DNA from 2 places in the Comamonas sp. UBA7528 genome. Region 2 is predicted to be linked to the other one. Evidence: predicted binding sites of a transcription regulator. Region 2 holds the regulator's gene; the other holds the start of a gene.

Region 1 (6,979 bases), on a different contig from region 2:
TGCTCAAGCGCTCGGCCCAGATCAACGGTCTGTCCGGTCTGTGCATCACCAAGCTGGACGTGCTGGACGGCATCGAAGAGCTGCAACTGTGTGTGGGCTACGAGCTGGACGGTGAAAAGATCGACCTGCTGCCCCTGGGTGCGGACGACATCGAGCGCTGCACGCCCATCTACGAATCCATCCCCGGCTGGACCGACTCCACCGTGGGTGTGACCGAATACGACAAGCTGCCGGTGAATGCCCGCCGCTATCTGGACCGTATTGCCGAAGTGACGGGCGTGCCCATCGCCATGGTGTCGACCAGCCCCGACCGCGATCACACCATCCTGATGCACAACCCCTACAGCGCTGCCTGAGCGGTGTGCACCAGCCAACCACCCCACACGCGAGAGACCGGAGCCAACCTATGTTGACTGAAGACGGAAAGCACCTGTACGTCAGCTATGACGAATACCACGGCCTGATCGAAAAGCTGGCCATCAAGATCCACCAGTCGGACTGGCAGTTCGACACCATCCTGTGCCTGGCACGCGGTGGTCTGCGTCCCGGTGACATCCTGAGCCGCATTTTCGACAAGCCCCTGGCCATCATGTCCACCAGCTCCTACCGCGCCGAAGCCGGCACGGTGCGCGGCCACCTGGACATCGGCCGCTTCATCGCCACCCCCAAGGGTGAGATCGCCGGCCGCGTGCTGCTGGTCGACGACCTGGCCGACTCCGGCGTGACGCTGAACGCCGTGGTCAAGATGCTCAAGGAAAACTACCAGCCCATCACCGAGCTGCGTACCGCCGTGATCTGGACCAAGGGCGTGTCCACCTTCCAGGCCGACTACTCGGTGGAAGACCTGCCGACCAACCCCTGGATCCACCAGCCTTTCGAAGGCTACGACAACCTGTCGCCCGAGAAGCTGCTGGAAAAGTGGAAGGTCTGAGCTCCGGCTCGGCTCCGGTCTGAAGGCCGGTGCATTCCACCCCCGCACAAGGCCCCGCAAGGGGCCTTTTTGCATGGCGTCTGCGGGGCCTTGGGGTCTGGGCAGTGCCATGGCCTGGCTATCGGTGCGCAACCTCCGATTGCAGGCTGCGTATATCAAAAAGTGAGCGCCTTAGACAGGTGTAATGGTGATCTAAGCCAATAATTTATTTGAAGTCGCCATAGGCTAGGTGTTGAGTGCTCATAAAAATATAGCTATCTGCGCTGATGGCTGTATGCCCCAGGATCGATTGGAGGGAGTGGTCGCTGCGCCTGCAGCACAGGCGCCGCGTCGGATATGGCCCCGGGCCGGTGTCGCAAAAATGCGTGATGTCCCCCATCGGCACTACACTGCCATTGCAAGCCTCTGCGGCAGGCATACACTGCGGGCTCATTTTTGAAAGTGGTGTCCCTGTGGCGGTTTCCCGTTCCAAGCGCCAGAGCCTGATGTGGCTGCTGGGTTCGCTCTCTACACCGGCCATGGCTGGAGTCTTCTCCAACCTGTTCGGCGCGTCTGAACCCGCCAAGGTGTCCGCAGGTTCGACGGCATCCGGCGCGGCGGCACACCCCGCCCCTGTGGCTGCTGCTGCAGCGGCCGCACCGGCTGCCGGTGGCAAGCCGCCCCCTGTGTTCGTGCTCAATTCGCTGGACGCCACCATCAGCGTGGTCGACCCCGCCACCTGGACCGAAACCGCGCGCCTGCCCACCGGCAAGGAGCCGCACCACCTGTACCTGACGCCGGACGAGAAGTCCATCATCGTGGCCAATGCCACGGGCGATACCTTGACCTTTGTCGACCCGCGCACGGCCGCCATCCAGCGCACGGTGCGCGACATCGTCGACCCCTACCACCTGCGGTTCTCGCCGGACATGAAGTGGTTCATCACCGCCGCCAATCGCCTGAACCACGTGGACATCTACCGCTGGGACGGTAGCAACCCGCAGCTGGTGCAGCGCATTCCCACGGGCAAGACGCCCAGCCACCTGTGGATCGATGCCAAGAGCACCACGATCTACTCCACCATGCAGGACAGCGATGAGCTGGTCGCCATCGACCTGCACACGCAAAAGCTGCTGTGGCGCGTGCCCACGGGCTCCATGCCGGCCGATCTGTACGGCAGCCCGGACGGCAAGTTCATCTTCATCGGCCTGACCGGCAGCGATGGCGTGGAGGTGTTCGGCATCAACCCCGCCGCCACGGCCACGCCGGCCAAGCGCGTGGGGCAGATCCCCACGGCCAAGGGCGCACACGCCTTCCGCGCGCTGGGCGACGGCCGCCACCTGCTGGTGAGCAACCGCGTGGCCAACACCATCAGCAAGATCGACATGACCACCCACACCGTGGTGGACAACTACCCCGCACCGGGCGGTCCGGACTGCATGGACGTGACGGCCGACCTCCGCTACATCTACCTGTCCTCGCGCTGGGCGCGCAAGCTCAGTGTGATCGACATGGTGGAAAAAAAGGTGATCCGCCAGGTCAATGTGGGCAAGTCGCCCCACGGCGTGTGGACCCTGGCCCACTCGCCGCGCTGAACACCGCCAGACCGCGAGGAGGGTGCATGGCCGCCTATCTGCCTGCCGCACGCAGGACCGCCGGGGTGTTGGTTGGGTTGTACATGGGTGCTGTCAGTGGCGGCACCCATGGCAGCAGCCAGATCGCCCCGCAAGACTGTGACAAACCGGTCTATCTGACCTTCGACACCGGCCACATGGGCGTGGCCGATCTGGTGGCCGACGTGCTGCGCCGCCACCAGGTCCGCGTCACCTTCTTTGCCGCCAACGAGACCACGCAGCAGGGTGACGGCAGCCTGGGCACGCACTGGGCGCCGTGGTGGAAGGCGCGCGCCCAGGAAGGGCACCGCTTTGCCAGCCACACCTGGGACCACACCTACTGGCGTGGCGACCTGGGCACGGCGGCGGACCGCTCCTTCCGTGTGCGGCCTTCGCAGGGGGCACGCAAGGACCAGACCTTCACGCTCAGCGCCGCGCAGTACTGTGCCGAGATCCGCAAGTCCAGCGACTGGCTGCGCCAGACCACCGGCCAGGCACCGCTGCCGCTGTGGCGTGCCCCCGGTGGCAAGACCTCGCCGCAGCTGCTGCAGGCGGCCGAGGCCTGCGGCTTCAAGCATGCCGGCTGGTCGCCGGCCGGCTTTCTGGGGGATGAGCTGTCCAGCGAGAAGTTCAGCAACGCCGCCTTGCTGCAGCAGGCGCTGGCGCGCATCCGTCCGGGCGATGTGCTGCTGGCCCACCTGGGCATCTGGTCACGCAAGGATCCGTGGGCGCCTGCGGTGCTGGAGCCACTGATCACCGGCCTGCAGGCCAAGGGCTTTTGCTTTCGCACGCTGGACCAGCACCCCGACTACCGTGCCTGGGTGCAGGGGTCACACCGCCGCGGCGGCGGCTGCGCGCCAGCCGTAGGACTACAGTGCGGACAGCAGGATCCGCCGCAATGAGGGAAGAACATGGTGTGGGAGACATTGTCCCAATGGTTTGGCCAGGCCCAGCAAGGCCTGTACGAAGGCGTGGTGCAGCCGGTGCTGTATTACGCCGGCATGGCCAGCCTGATGGAAGACGCCTTTGAGGCCTCCGGCTGGCTGCTGGTGGGACTGCTGCAACTGCTGGTGCTGGTGCTGGTGATCGCCCCGCTGCAGCGCTGGCGCCCGGTCGAGGCGGTGACCGACCGCCGCGCCATCCGTGTGGACATGCTCTACACCCTGGTACACCGGCTGGGCCTGTTCCGGGTGGCGCTGTTCTTTTCCACCGAGCCGCTGTGGAATGACCTGTTCGGCCAGCTGCATGTCTGGGGTCTGCCCACCTTTCAGCTCGAAGGCCTGTGGCCGGGCGTGACGGACAAGGCCTGGATCAGCTTCATCCTCTACCTGCTGGTGTTCGACCTGCTGGACTACTGGATCCACCGCGGCCAGCACAGCTGGGGCTGGTGGTGGAAGCTGCATGCGCTGCACCATTCGCAGCGGCAGATGACCATGTGGAGCGACAACCGCAACCACCTGCTGGACGATGTGGTCCGCGACAGCATCATCGTGCTGGTGGCCCAGCTGATCGGGGTGCAGCCGTCGCAGTTCGTGCTGCTGGTGGCGCTGACGCAGCTGAGCGAAAGCTTCCAGCACGCCAATCTGCGCGTCTGGTTCGGCACAGTGGGCGAGCGCCTGTGGGTCAGCCCGCGTTTTCACCGCCGCCACCACACCATCGGCATCGGCCATGAAATGCGGGCCCCGGTGCGCAACCAGAAGGCCCATGGCAACAACTTTGGCGTGCTGCTGCCCTGGTGGGACATGCTGTGGGGCACGGCCAACTTCGAGCTGCGCTGGGACCCCACCGGCGTGCGCGACCAGGTGCAGCCCAATGCCCAGGGCCAGCTGCGCGATTACGGCCAGGGTTTCTGGTCCCAGCAGTGGAAGGGCCTGCTGCGGCTGGTGAACCGCGCCTGAGCGGGCAGGGGGCAGGGCGCCCGGGCATGCACAGCGGCAAAGTGGCCGCTGTCCTATGGCATTGTGCGCACAGGCCGCTATGCTGCGGGGCATGAACCTGCTGTTAGCCTCATTTGTCCGCGCGCTGGGCAATTGCCTGCACCGCAAGGTGATTGCCTGGTCGCTGTTCCCGCTGCTGTTGATGGCGCTGCTGGCCGCGCTGCTGTCCTGGCTGTTCTGGCAGCCGGCGCTGCACTGGACGGTGCAGACACTTGAAGGCGTGGGCTGGCTGGGCGCGGTGTGGCACTGGATGCAGGAGCGCGGCCTGAGCTGGGGTGTCGAGGTGCTGGGTTCCGTGCTGCTGGTGCTGGCGGCCACGGGGCTGCTGGTGGTGCTGGTGCTGATGCTGGTGTCCCTGTTCATGACGCCCACGCTGGTGGAATGGGTGGCCGAGCGGCGCTTTCCCTTGCTGGAGCGCAAGCAGGGCGGTCACTGGTGGCAGGCACTGGCCTGGGCCCTGGGCTCCACGCTGATTGCCCTGGTGGTGCTGGTGCTGTCCATCCCGCTGTGGTTCATTCCCCCTTTGGTGCTGGTGGTGCCGCCGCTGGTGTGGGGCTGGCTCACCTACCGCGTGATGGCCTTCGATGCCCTGGCCGAACACGCCAGCCAGGCCGAGCGCCAGGCGGTGCTTACGCGCTTTCGCATGCCGCTGCTGGGCATGGGCGTGGTCTGCGGGGTGATGGGGGCTGCGCCCAGCGTGGTCTGGGCCTCGGGCGTGGTGTTCGTGGCGCTGTTCTGGCTGCTGGTGCCGCTGGCCATCTGGATCTACGCGCTGGTGTTCGCGCTGTCGTCGCTGTGGTTTGCCCATTTCTGCCTGGCGGCACTGGAACAGCTGCGGCGCGAGGCCGTCACCCAGGGGGCGGCACCGGACGCGGTGCGCGTGCCCTGAGCTGCGCTGGGCAGGGGTGCACCAGGATGGCAGCACAATGGCGTGCGAAACCGGTGCAAGCCTTCGCTACAGCCCTGGGCGCGGCTACACTGACGGCCTGCGATGCGGAGCATGTGGTTGAGCCAAGGCACTATTTAGGTGCTAAATTGCACCAAAATAGTGCAATCAAAAGTTCGACAGGCGTACTCTGCTTTTTTGCACCAACTCGGTGATTATCGAGGGGTGCATGGCAGTGGTTTTCGGTGTGCGGCGCCACTGCACCCAGGGAAGACAGTCCAACTGCGGCCCTGGCACGCATTCTGCTTTGCATCCCCCGTACTTTTTTCAAGCGCTTTTCCAGGAGATACCTGATGGCTAAGACCGTTGCAGACGTGATGAGCATTGTGAAGGAGAACGACGTCAAGTTCGTCGATCTGCGCTTCACCGATACCCGCGGTAAGGAACAGCACGTGACCGTGCCCCTGTCGCACTTTGACGAAGACAAGTTCACGTCGGGCCACGCTTTCGACGGTTCGTCGGTCGCCGGCTGGAAGGGTATCGAAGCCTCGGACATGCTGCTGATGCCCGATCCCAGCACCGCCAACATCGATCCCTTCTTTGAAGAAACCACGCTGATCCTGCAGTGTGACGTGATCGAACCCGGTGACGGCAAGGCCTACGACCGCGATCCCCGCTCCGTGGCCAAGCGCGCTGAAGCCTACCTGAAGGCTTCCGGTCTGGGCGACACCGCCTACTTCGGTCCCGAACCCGAATTCTTCATCTTCGACGGCGTGCGCTGGGGCACCGAACCCCACAACCCCTTCTTCGAAATCGAAGAATACGAAGCCCCCTGGAACAGCGGCACCAAGTTCGAAACCGGCAACCGTGGTCACCGTCCCCGCGTCAAGGGCGGTTACTTCCCCGTGCCTCCCGTCGACAGCACGCAAGACATGCGCGCCGAGATGTCCCTGATCCTGGAATCTCTGGGCATTCCGGTCGAAGTGTTCCACCACGAAGTGGCGGGCGCTGGCCAGAACGAACTGGGTACCCGCTTCTCCACCCTGGTGGAACGCGCTGACTGGACCCAGCTGCAGAAGTACGTGATCTGGAACGTGGCCAACACCTACGGCAAGACCGCGACCTTCATGCCCAAGCCCTACGCTGGCGACAACGGCTCCGGCATGCACGTGCACCAGTCCGTGTGGAAGGACGGCAAGAACCTGTTCGCCGGTGACGGCTATGCCGGTCTGTCCGACTTCGCCCTGTACTACATCGGCGGCATCATCAAGCACGCCCGTGCCCTGAACGCCATCACCAACCCCGGTACGAACTCGTACAAGCGTCTGGTGCCCGGCTTTGAAGCGCCCGTGAAGCTGGCTTACTCGGCCAAGAACCGTTCCGCTTCCATCCGTATTCCTTACGTGAGCAACCCCAAGGGCCGCCGCGTGGAAGCCCGCTTCCCCGATCCGCTGATGAACCCCTACCTGGGCTTCGCAGCGCTGCTGATGGCCGGTCTGGACGGCGTGGAAAACAAGATCCACCCCGGCGAAGCCGCCACCAAGGACCTGTACCACCTGCCTCCGGAAGAAGACAAGCTGGTGCCCACCGTCTGCCACAGCCTGGACCAGGCTCTGGAAGCCCTGGACGCCGA
Region 2 (6,979 bases):
GCTGCGCCCCTTGGAAGCCTGCGAAGTTTTATGGAAATGTAAAAAGAGGAGCTGTTTGTGTATATGGCGCAAGGGCTGAGGGCGGTTTGGAGGGTGACCATGCAGGCGCTGCCGCCATTGGCAGGGGGGTGGGCTGCCAGCACGGCCCCAAGGGTGTGGCCATGGGCCGCCGGCAAGATATGGACAGCCACGTAAAATCCCCCGATGCTTTCCGTCAAACAGGATTTGCTCGCAGCCCTGGCTGCCGAGCTCGAAACACTTTCGCCCGGCGCCGGCGCCCGCGCCGCATTTGAAAACCCCAAGGTGGCAGCCCATGGCGACTTCGCCTGCACGGCGGCCATGCAGCTGGCCAAGCCTCTGAAGGCCAATCCCCGCGCACTGGGCGAACAGCTCAAGGCCGCGCTGGAAGCCACGCCCGCGTTCCAGCAGTGGGTGGATGCGATCGAGATCGCCGGTCCTGGCTTTCTGAACATCCGCCTCAAGCCCGCTGCCAAGCAGGAAATCGTGCGCGAAGTGCTGGCGCAGGGGGCCCGCTTCGGCTTCCAGGCCGACCGCGGCGAGAACGTCCTGGTCGAGTTCGTCTCTGCCAACCCCACCGGCCCGCTGCACGTGGGCCATGGCCGCCAGGCGGCGATTGGCGATGCCATCAGCAATCTGTATTCCACCCAGGGCTGGAAGGTGCACCGCGAGTTCTATTACAACGACGCGGGCGTGCAGATCGACACCCTGACCAAGTCCACGCAACTGCGCGCCAAGGGCTTCAAGCCCGGTGACGCGTGCTGGCCGACCGACAGCGAGAACCCGCTGGCCAAGAATTTCTACAACGGTGACTACATTGCCGACATTGCCCAGGCGTTCCTGAACCAGGAAACCGTCAAGGCCGATGACCGCGAGTTCACCGCCAACGGCGATGTCGAGGACTACGACAACATCCGCAACTTTGCCGTGGCCTATCTGCGCAACGAGCAGGACAAGGATCTGCAGGCCTTCAACCTCAAGTTCGACGAGTACTACCTCGAATCGAGCCTGTACCAGAACGGCCATGTGGAAGACACGGTCAAGCGCCTGATCGAAAGCGGTCACACCTACGAGCAGGACGGGGCGCTGTGGCTCAAGTCCACCGACTACGGTGACGACAAAGACCGCGTGATGCGCAAGACCGACGGCACCTACACCTACTTCCTGCCGGATGTGGCCTATCACATCCAGAAGTTCAAGCGCGGTTACGGCAAGGTCGTCAACATCCAGGGGACCGACCACCATGGCACGATCGCCCGCGTGCGCGCCGGTCTGCAGGCGGCGAATGTCGGCATCCCCCAGGGCTACCCCGACTATGTGCTGCACACCATGGTGCGCGTGGTGCGCAATGGCGAGGAAGTGAAGATCAGCAAGCGTGCCGGCTCGTATGTGACGCTGCGCGATCTGATCGAGTGGACCAGCAAGGACGCGGTGCGCTTCTTCCTGCTCTCGCGCAAGCCCGACACCGAATACACCTTCGACGTCGATCTGGCCGTGGCCCAGAACAACGACAACCCGGTGTACTACGTGCAGTACGCCCATGCCCGCATCCAGTCCGTGCTGCGCGCCTGGCAGGAAGCCGGCGGCGCGGGCGTGTCTGCGCTCGAAAAGGTGGACCTGTCCGCGCTGGAAGGCCCCCAGGCCCAGGCGCTGATGCTGCTGCTGGCCAAGTACCCCGAAATGCTGAGCGCTGCCGCAGCAGGCAATGCCCCGCACGACGTGACCTTCTACCTGCGCGATCTGGCATCCAGCTACCACAGCTACTACGACGCCGAGCGCATCCTGGTGGACGATGAAGCGGTCAAGCTGGCGCGTCTGGCCCTGGTCGCCGCGACGGCACAAGTGCTGCACAATGGTCTGGCGGTATTGGGCGTGTCCGCGCCCGATCGTATGTAAGCATTGACTCGCAAAACTATGAAGACCAAGCAACGTGGCGGAACCCTGATCGGGCTGATCCTGGGCATCATCATCGGCCTGGGGGCCGCTCTGGCAGTGGCGGTCTATGTGACCAAGGTGCCGGTGCCCTTCCTGACCAAGACCCCCAAGGACACCGAGGCCAAGGAAGCCGAACGCAACAAGAACTGGGACCCGAATTCGCCGCTGTATGGCAAGAACCCGGCCAACCAGACGCCGACGCAGCCGGTGACCCAGCAGCCCGTGGCGCCCACTGCGCCGCCGGTGGCCACGCCCACCACGCCACCGACCAGCGGTCCGGCCACGGGTGTCAGCACCCCGCCGGCCACCCCGCCGGTGCAGGATGCCAAGAAACCTGACGGCAAGGCCTCCTCGGCGGACCCGCTGGGGGACCTGGCCAACCAGAAGCTCAAGCAGTCGGAGGCCAAGGCGGCGGCCGCCTCGGGCTCGGACGGTTTCGACTACTTTGTGCAGGCGGGTGCCTTCCGCACCCAGGCCGACGCCGATGCCCAGCGTGCCAAGCTGGCCATGCTGGGCTGGGAAGCCCGCGTGAGCGAGCGCGAGCAGAACGGCCGCACCGTGTTCCGGGTGCGGGTGGGTCCGTTCGGCAAGCGTGACGACGCCGAGCAGCTCAAGGGCAAGCTCGACGGCGCCGGGGTGGATTCGGCCCTGGTGCGCGTGCAGCGCTGACAGGCAGAACTTTTTGCCACGGCCCGGCTCTGACTGGGCAGTGAATATCCCCTAACAGGAGTAGCTTTGATGAAACGCCGCGAGTTTTCCTTGGCCGTCACCTCGGTCGCATCTGCCATGGCCCTGGGCGCCACTGCGACCGCCCATGCCCAGGCCGCCGCCCCCAAGGAAGGCAAGGACTATGTGAAACTGTCCAAGCCCGCCACCACCGAGGCACCTGCCGGCAAGGTGGAAGTGGTCGAGTTCTTCTGGTACAGCTGCCCGCATTGCAACGCTTTCGAGCCCGCATTCGCCGCCTGGAAGCAGAAGGCCCCCGCCCATGTGGTGGTGCGCCGTGTGCCCGTGGCCTTCAATGCCAGCTTCGTGCCCCAGCAAAAGCTGTATTTCACGCTGCAGGCCATGGACAACTTTGACGCCATGCACGTCAAGGTGTTCCACGCCATCCACGTGGAGCGCAACAAGCTGGCCACCGATGACGCCATCTTCGAATGGGTGGGCAAGCAGGGCGCGAACGTGGCCAAGTTCAAGGAGATCTACAACTCCTTCACCGTGGCCAACCAGGTGCGCAAGGCTTCGGCGCTGCAGCAGGAATACGATGTGGAGGGCGTGCCTTCCATGGGCGTGGCCGGCAAGTTCTACACCGACGGCCCCCGCGCCGGCAGCATGCAGAACGTGCTGAATGTGGTGGACTATCTGGCCAACCAGAGCCGCAAGGCCTGAGCGGCCCCGCAGGGCCTGAGCGCCCTGCACACAGCCCGCTGGACAGCGGGCTTTTTTGTGTCGATTTCCCTGCGAGTCGCCCACAGGGCAGCCCTGGGGAAAACCAGTGCCCTACAATGGCTGCAAGATTCATGCCTTCTCACATGACACGCAAACTCCTCCCGATACTCGCGCTGACGGTCCTGGCAGCTGCCATGGGCACGGCACAGGCCGAAAAGGCCGATCGCAACAAGCCCATGAACATCGAAGCCGATGCGCTGCACCATGACGAGCTGCAGCAGGTCAGCACGTTCACGGGCAATGTGGTGCTGACCAAGGGCACCATCGTGCTGCGCGGCGCCAAGCTGGAAGTGCGCCAGGACGCCGAGGGTTACCAGTTCGGCAAGGTCTGGGCGGCCCCCGGCAAGCGCGCGTTCTTCCGCCAGAAGCGCGACACCCAGCCCGGCGCACCCGAAGAGTACGTGGAAGGCGAAGGCGAAATCATCGAATACGACGGCAAGAAGGACGATGTGCGCTTGATCCAGCGGGGCCAGCTGCGCCGCTACACCGGCGCCACGCTGAGTGACGACATCACCGGCAACATCATCACCTACAACAACCTGACCGATGTGTTCACCGTGGACGGCAACCGCCGCGCCACGCCGGGCAGCGAGGAAGCTGCCGCCGGCTCCGGCGGCCGCGTGCGCGCCGTGCTGGCGCCCAAGACCCAGCCCCCGCAGGCCCCGGTGGCGCCGAGTGCGCAGCCGCTCAAGCCTTCGGACACCATGAAATTGCGCAACCCGTGACCCGCTCTTCCGACACCCCGACCGCCCCAGGCGCCAGCAGCCGCCTGGAAGTGCACCATCTGGCCAAGTCCTATGGCAGCCGCAAGGTGGTCAAGGACGTGTCCCTGGCCGTGCAGAAAGGCGAAGTGGTGGGCCTGCTCGGCCCCAATGGCGCGGGCAAGACCACCTCGTTCTACATGATTGTGGGCCTGGTGCGCAGCGATGCCGGCGACATCTACATCGACGGCCATTCGGTGGCGAACATGCCCATCCACCAGCGTTCGCGCCTGGGCCTGTCCTATCTGCCGCAGGAAGCCTCGATCTTCCGCAAGCTCAGCGTGGAAGACAATGTGCGCGCCGTGCTGGAGCTGCAGCAGGACGAACAGGGCAAGCCCCTGACCAAGGCCGAGGTGGAGCGGCGCCTGACCGATCTGCTCAAGGAGCTGCGCGTGGACCACCTGCGCTCCTCGCCGGCGATTGCGCTGTCGGGTGGCGAGCGCCGCCGCGTGGAAATCGCCCGGGCCCTGGCCACGCAGCCGCGCTTCATCCTGCTGGACGAGCCGTTTGCGGGTATCGACCCCATCGCGGTGATCGAGATCCAGCGCATCATCGGCTTCCTCAAGGAGCGCGGTATCGGGGTGCTGATCACCGACCACAACGTGCGCGAGACGCTGGGCATCTGCGACCACGCCTTCATCATCAGCGACGGCCATGTGCTGGCGCAGGGCACACCGGAAGAGATTGTGGAGAACGCCGACGTCCGGCGGGTCTACCTGGGCGAACATTTCAGGATGTAGCCCGCCACTTCCGCCGCCACGACACACACACAAGATCACAGAGAGGGAGCGTCGCGTTGAAGCCTGGTTTGTCACTGCGGGTGTCGCAGCATTTGGCGCTGACGCCGCAATTGCAGCAGTCGATCCGCTTGCTGCAGCTGTCCACGCTGGAGCTGGCGCAGGAAGTCGAGCAGATGCTCGACGACAACCCGTTTCTGGAAGTCGACAGCGACGATGCCCCCCGTGAAGACTTCGGCCTGTCCCAGTCGGACACGCCGGCGCAGGGCGATGACTATGCCGCCGATGGTGCGCTGACGGCAGGGGCTGCGGAGGCGCCCGCCGACAGTGCGGAAGGCCCCGGCAGCGCGGAATACGATGCCCCCGACTGGGAGGGCGACGGCACCAGCGAACTGCGTCCCGATGACAGCGAATGGGGCGGCGATGCCCCGGCGCGCAACGCCCAGGGCGGCGATGGTGACGAAGTCAGCGCCCTGGACCTGGCCCGCGCACATGAATCGCTGACCGACCACCTGCTGCGCCAGTCGCTGTCGCTGCACCTGTCCGAGCTGGACCGTTATGTGCTGCGTTTCCTGATCGAGAACCTGAACGACGACGGTTACCTCGAAGAGTCGCTGCAGTCCCTGGCCGAGGGCTTGGCCGGCACGGACGACCCGGAGCAGCTCGACGAATTGGTGCACCGCTTCACCGTGGCACTGCGGCTGCTGCACAGCCTGGAGCCGGTGGGCGTGGGCGCCCAGGGCTTGGCGGAATGCCTGCAGCTGCAGCTGAACCATTTGCTGCAGCGCGGTGAGGCCGAGGCCAGTGTGGTGGAGACGGCGCTGGCCATCTGTGCCCAGCCGCTGGACCTGCTGGCACGGCGCGATGTGCGCCGCCTGATGCAGGCCACCGGCAGCAGCGAAGAGCGCACGCGCACGGCCATGGCACTGATCGCCCGGCTGGAGCCTCGGCCCGGCCGGCGCTTTGTCAATGTGGAGCGCAACATCATCGTGCCGGACGTGATCGTCACCCGCGCCGGCCGCCGCGCCAGCGAAGGCACGCCCCAGTTCAACGTGCAGCTCAACCCCGACGTGCTGCCGCGTCTGCGCGTGCACGATGTGTATGCCGGTGCGCTGCGCGGCCACAAGGGCAGCGAAGGCCATGCCGGTCTGCAGCAGCGCCTGCAGGAAGCGCGCTGGTTCATCAAGAACGTGCAGCAGCGCTTCGACACCATCTTGCGGGTGTCGCGTGCCATCGTGGAGCGGCAGAAGAACTTCTTCGTGCACGGCGAGCTGGCCATGCGCCCGCTGGTGCTGCGCGACATCGCCGACGAGCTGGGTCTGCACGAATCCACCATCAGCCGGGTGACCACCGCCAAGTACATGGCCACGCCGCACGGCACCTTCGAGCTCAAGTATTTCTTCGGCTCCGGGCTGGGCACGGAAACCGGCGGCAATGCCTCCAGCACGGCGGTGCGGGCGCTGATCAAGCAGTTTGTCTCGGCCGAGAACGCCAAGAAGCCGCTGTCGGACAGCCAGATCGCTGAGATGCTCAAGGAGCAGGGCATCGAGTGCGCCCGCCGTACCGTGGCCAAATACCGTGAGGCGCTGAAGATCGCGCCGGCCAATCTGCGCAAGACGCTGTAAGCCCGGACTGGGCCCGTGCGGAGGCGGGGCGCCTGCGGGCATGCTGCGCTGCCGCAAGCCCCCGGATGCGTGCAAACCGGCTGGGCAGCGCCGGCAGTTGGAGGTATCGTGCAGCCATCCTTGGTTCATTCCGCACATGCCACGGCCGTTGGCAGCAAAGGAGACTCCCATGGTTGCCCCGCTTTCTTCCTCCGCGCTGCCCCGCAAGCTGCTGTCGGCGCAGCCCGAACCCGATCACCCGCACAGCGTGGCCCGCATCGCCGTCGTGGGCAGCCTGCACATGGATGCGGTGCTGCACCTGGAACGCGTGCCCCACGCCGGGGAAACCGTGATGGCCCACAGCCTGCGCTACCTGCCCGGCGGCAAAGGCGGCAACCAGGCAGTGGCCTGCGCACGCCACGGCGCCCAGGTCACGCTGTTCGGCTGCGTGGGGCGTGACCACCATGGCAACAGC

What was found. The regulator sigma-54, encoded in region 2, starts transcription at its own class of promoters, with help from an activator protein. The targets are predictions, from matches to a motif close to TGGCANGNAANCTGCTTT.
Region 1: glnA (type I glutamate--ammonia ligase) is a predicted target of sigma-54. The motif match lies at 5,638-5,655, and genes of this name have one in related genera.

The regions. Positions count from the first base shown of each region.
Region 1 covers NZ_DLMU01000001.1:364,891-371,869, reverse strand. Annotated here, with positions in the region: gene B3349_RS01765 (adenylosuccinate synthase) at 1-356, shown strand, start outside; gene B3349_RS01760 (phosphoribosyltransferase) at 407-931, shown strand; gene B3349_RS01755 (YncE family protein) at 1,450-2,505, shown strand; gene B3349_RS01750 (polysaccharide deacetylase family protein) at 2,589-3,425, shown strand; gene B3349_RS01745 (sterol desaturase family protein) at 3,435-4,421, shown strand; gene B3349_RS01740 (EI24 domain-containing protein) at 4,513-5,349, shown strand; gene glnA (type I glutamate--ammonia ligase) at 5,700-6,979, shown strand, end outside.
Region 2 covers NZ_DLMU01000010.1:384,644-391,622, reverse strand. Annotated here, with positions in the region: gene argS (arginine--tRNA ligase) at 205-1,914, shown strand; gene B3349_RS14780 (SPOR domain-containing protein) at 1,933-2,622, shown strand; gene B3349_RS14775 (thiol:disulfide interchange protein DsbA/DsbL) at 2,692-3,342, shown strand; gene lptA (lipopolysaccharide transport periplasmic protein LptA) at 3,486-4,127, shown strand; gene lptB (LPS export ABC transporter ATP-binding protein) at 4,124-4,903, shown strand; gene B3349_RS14760 (RNA polymerase factor sigma-54) at 4,960-6,525, shown strand; gene B3349_RS14755 (ribokinase) at 6,695-6,979, shown strand, end outside.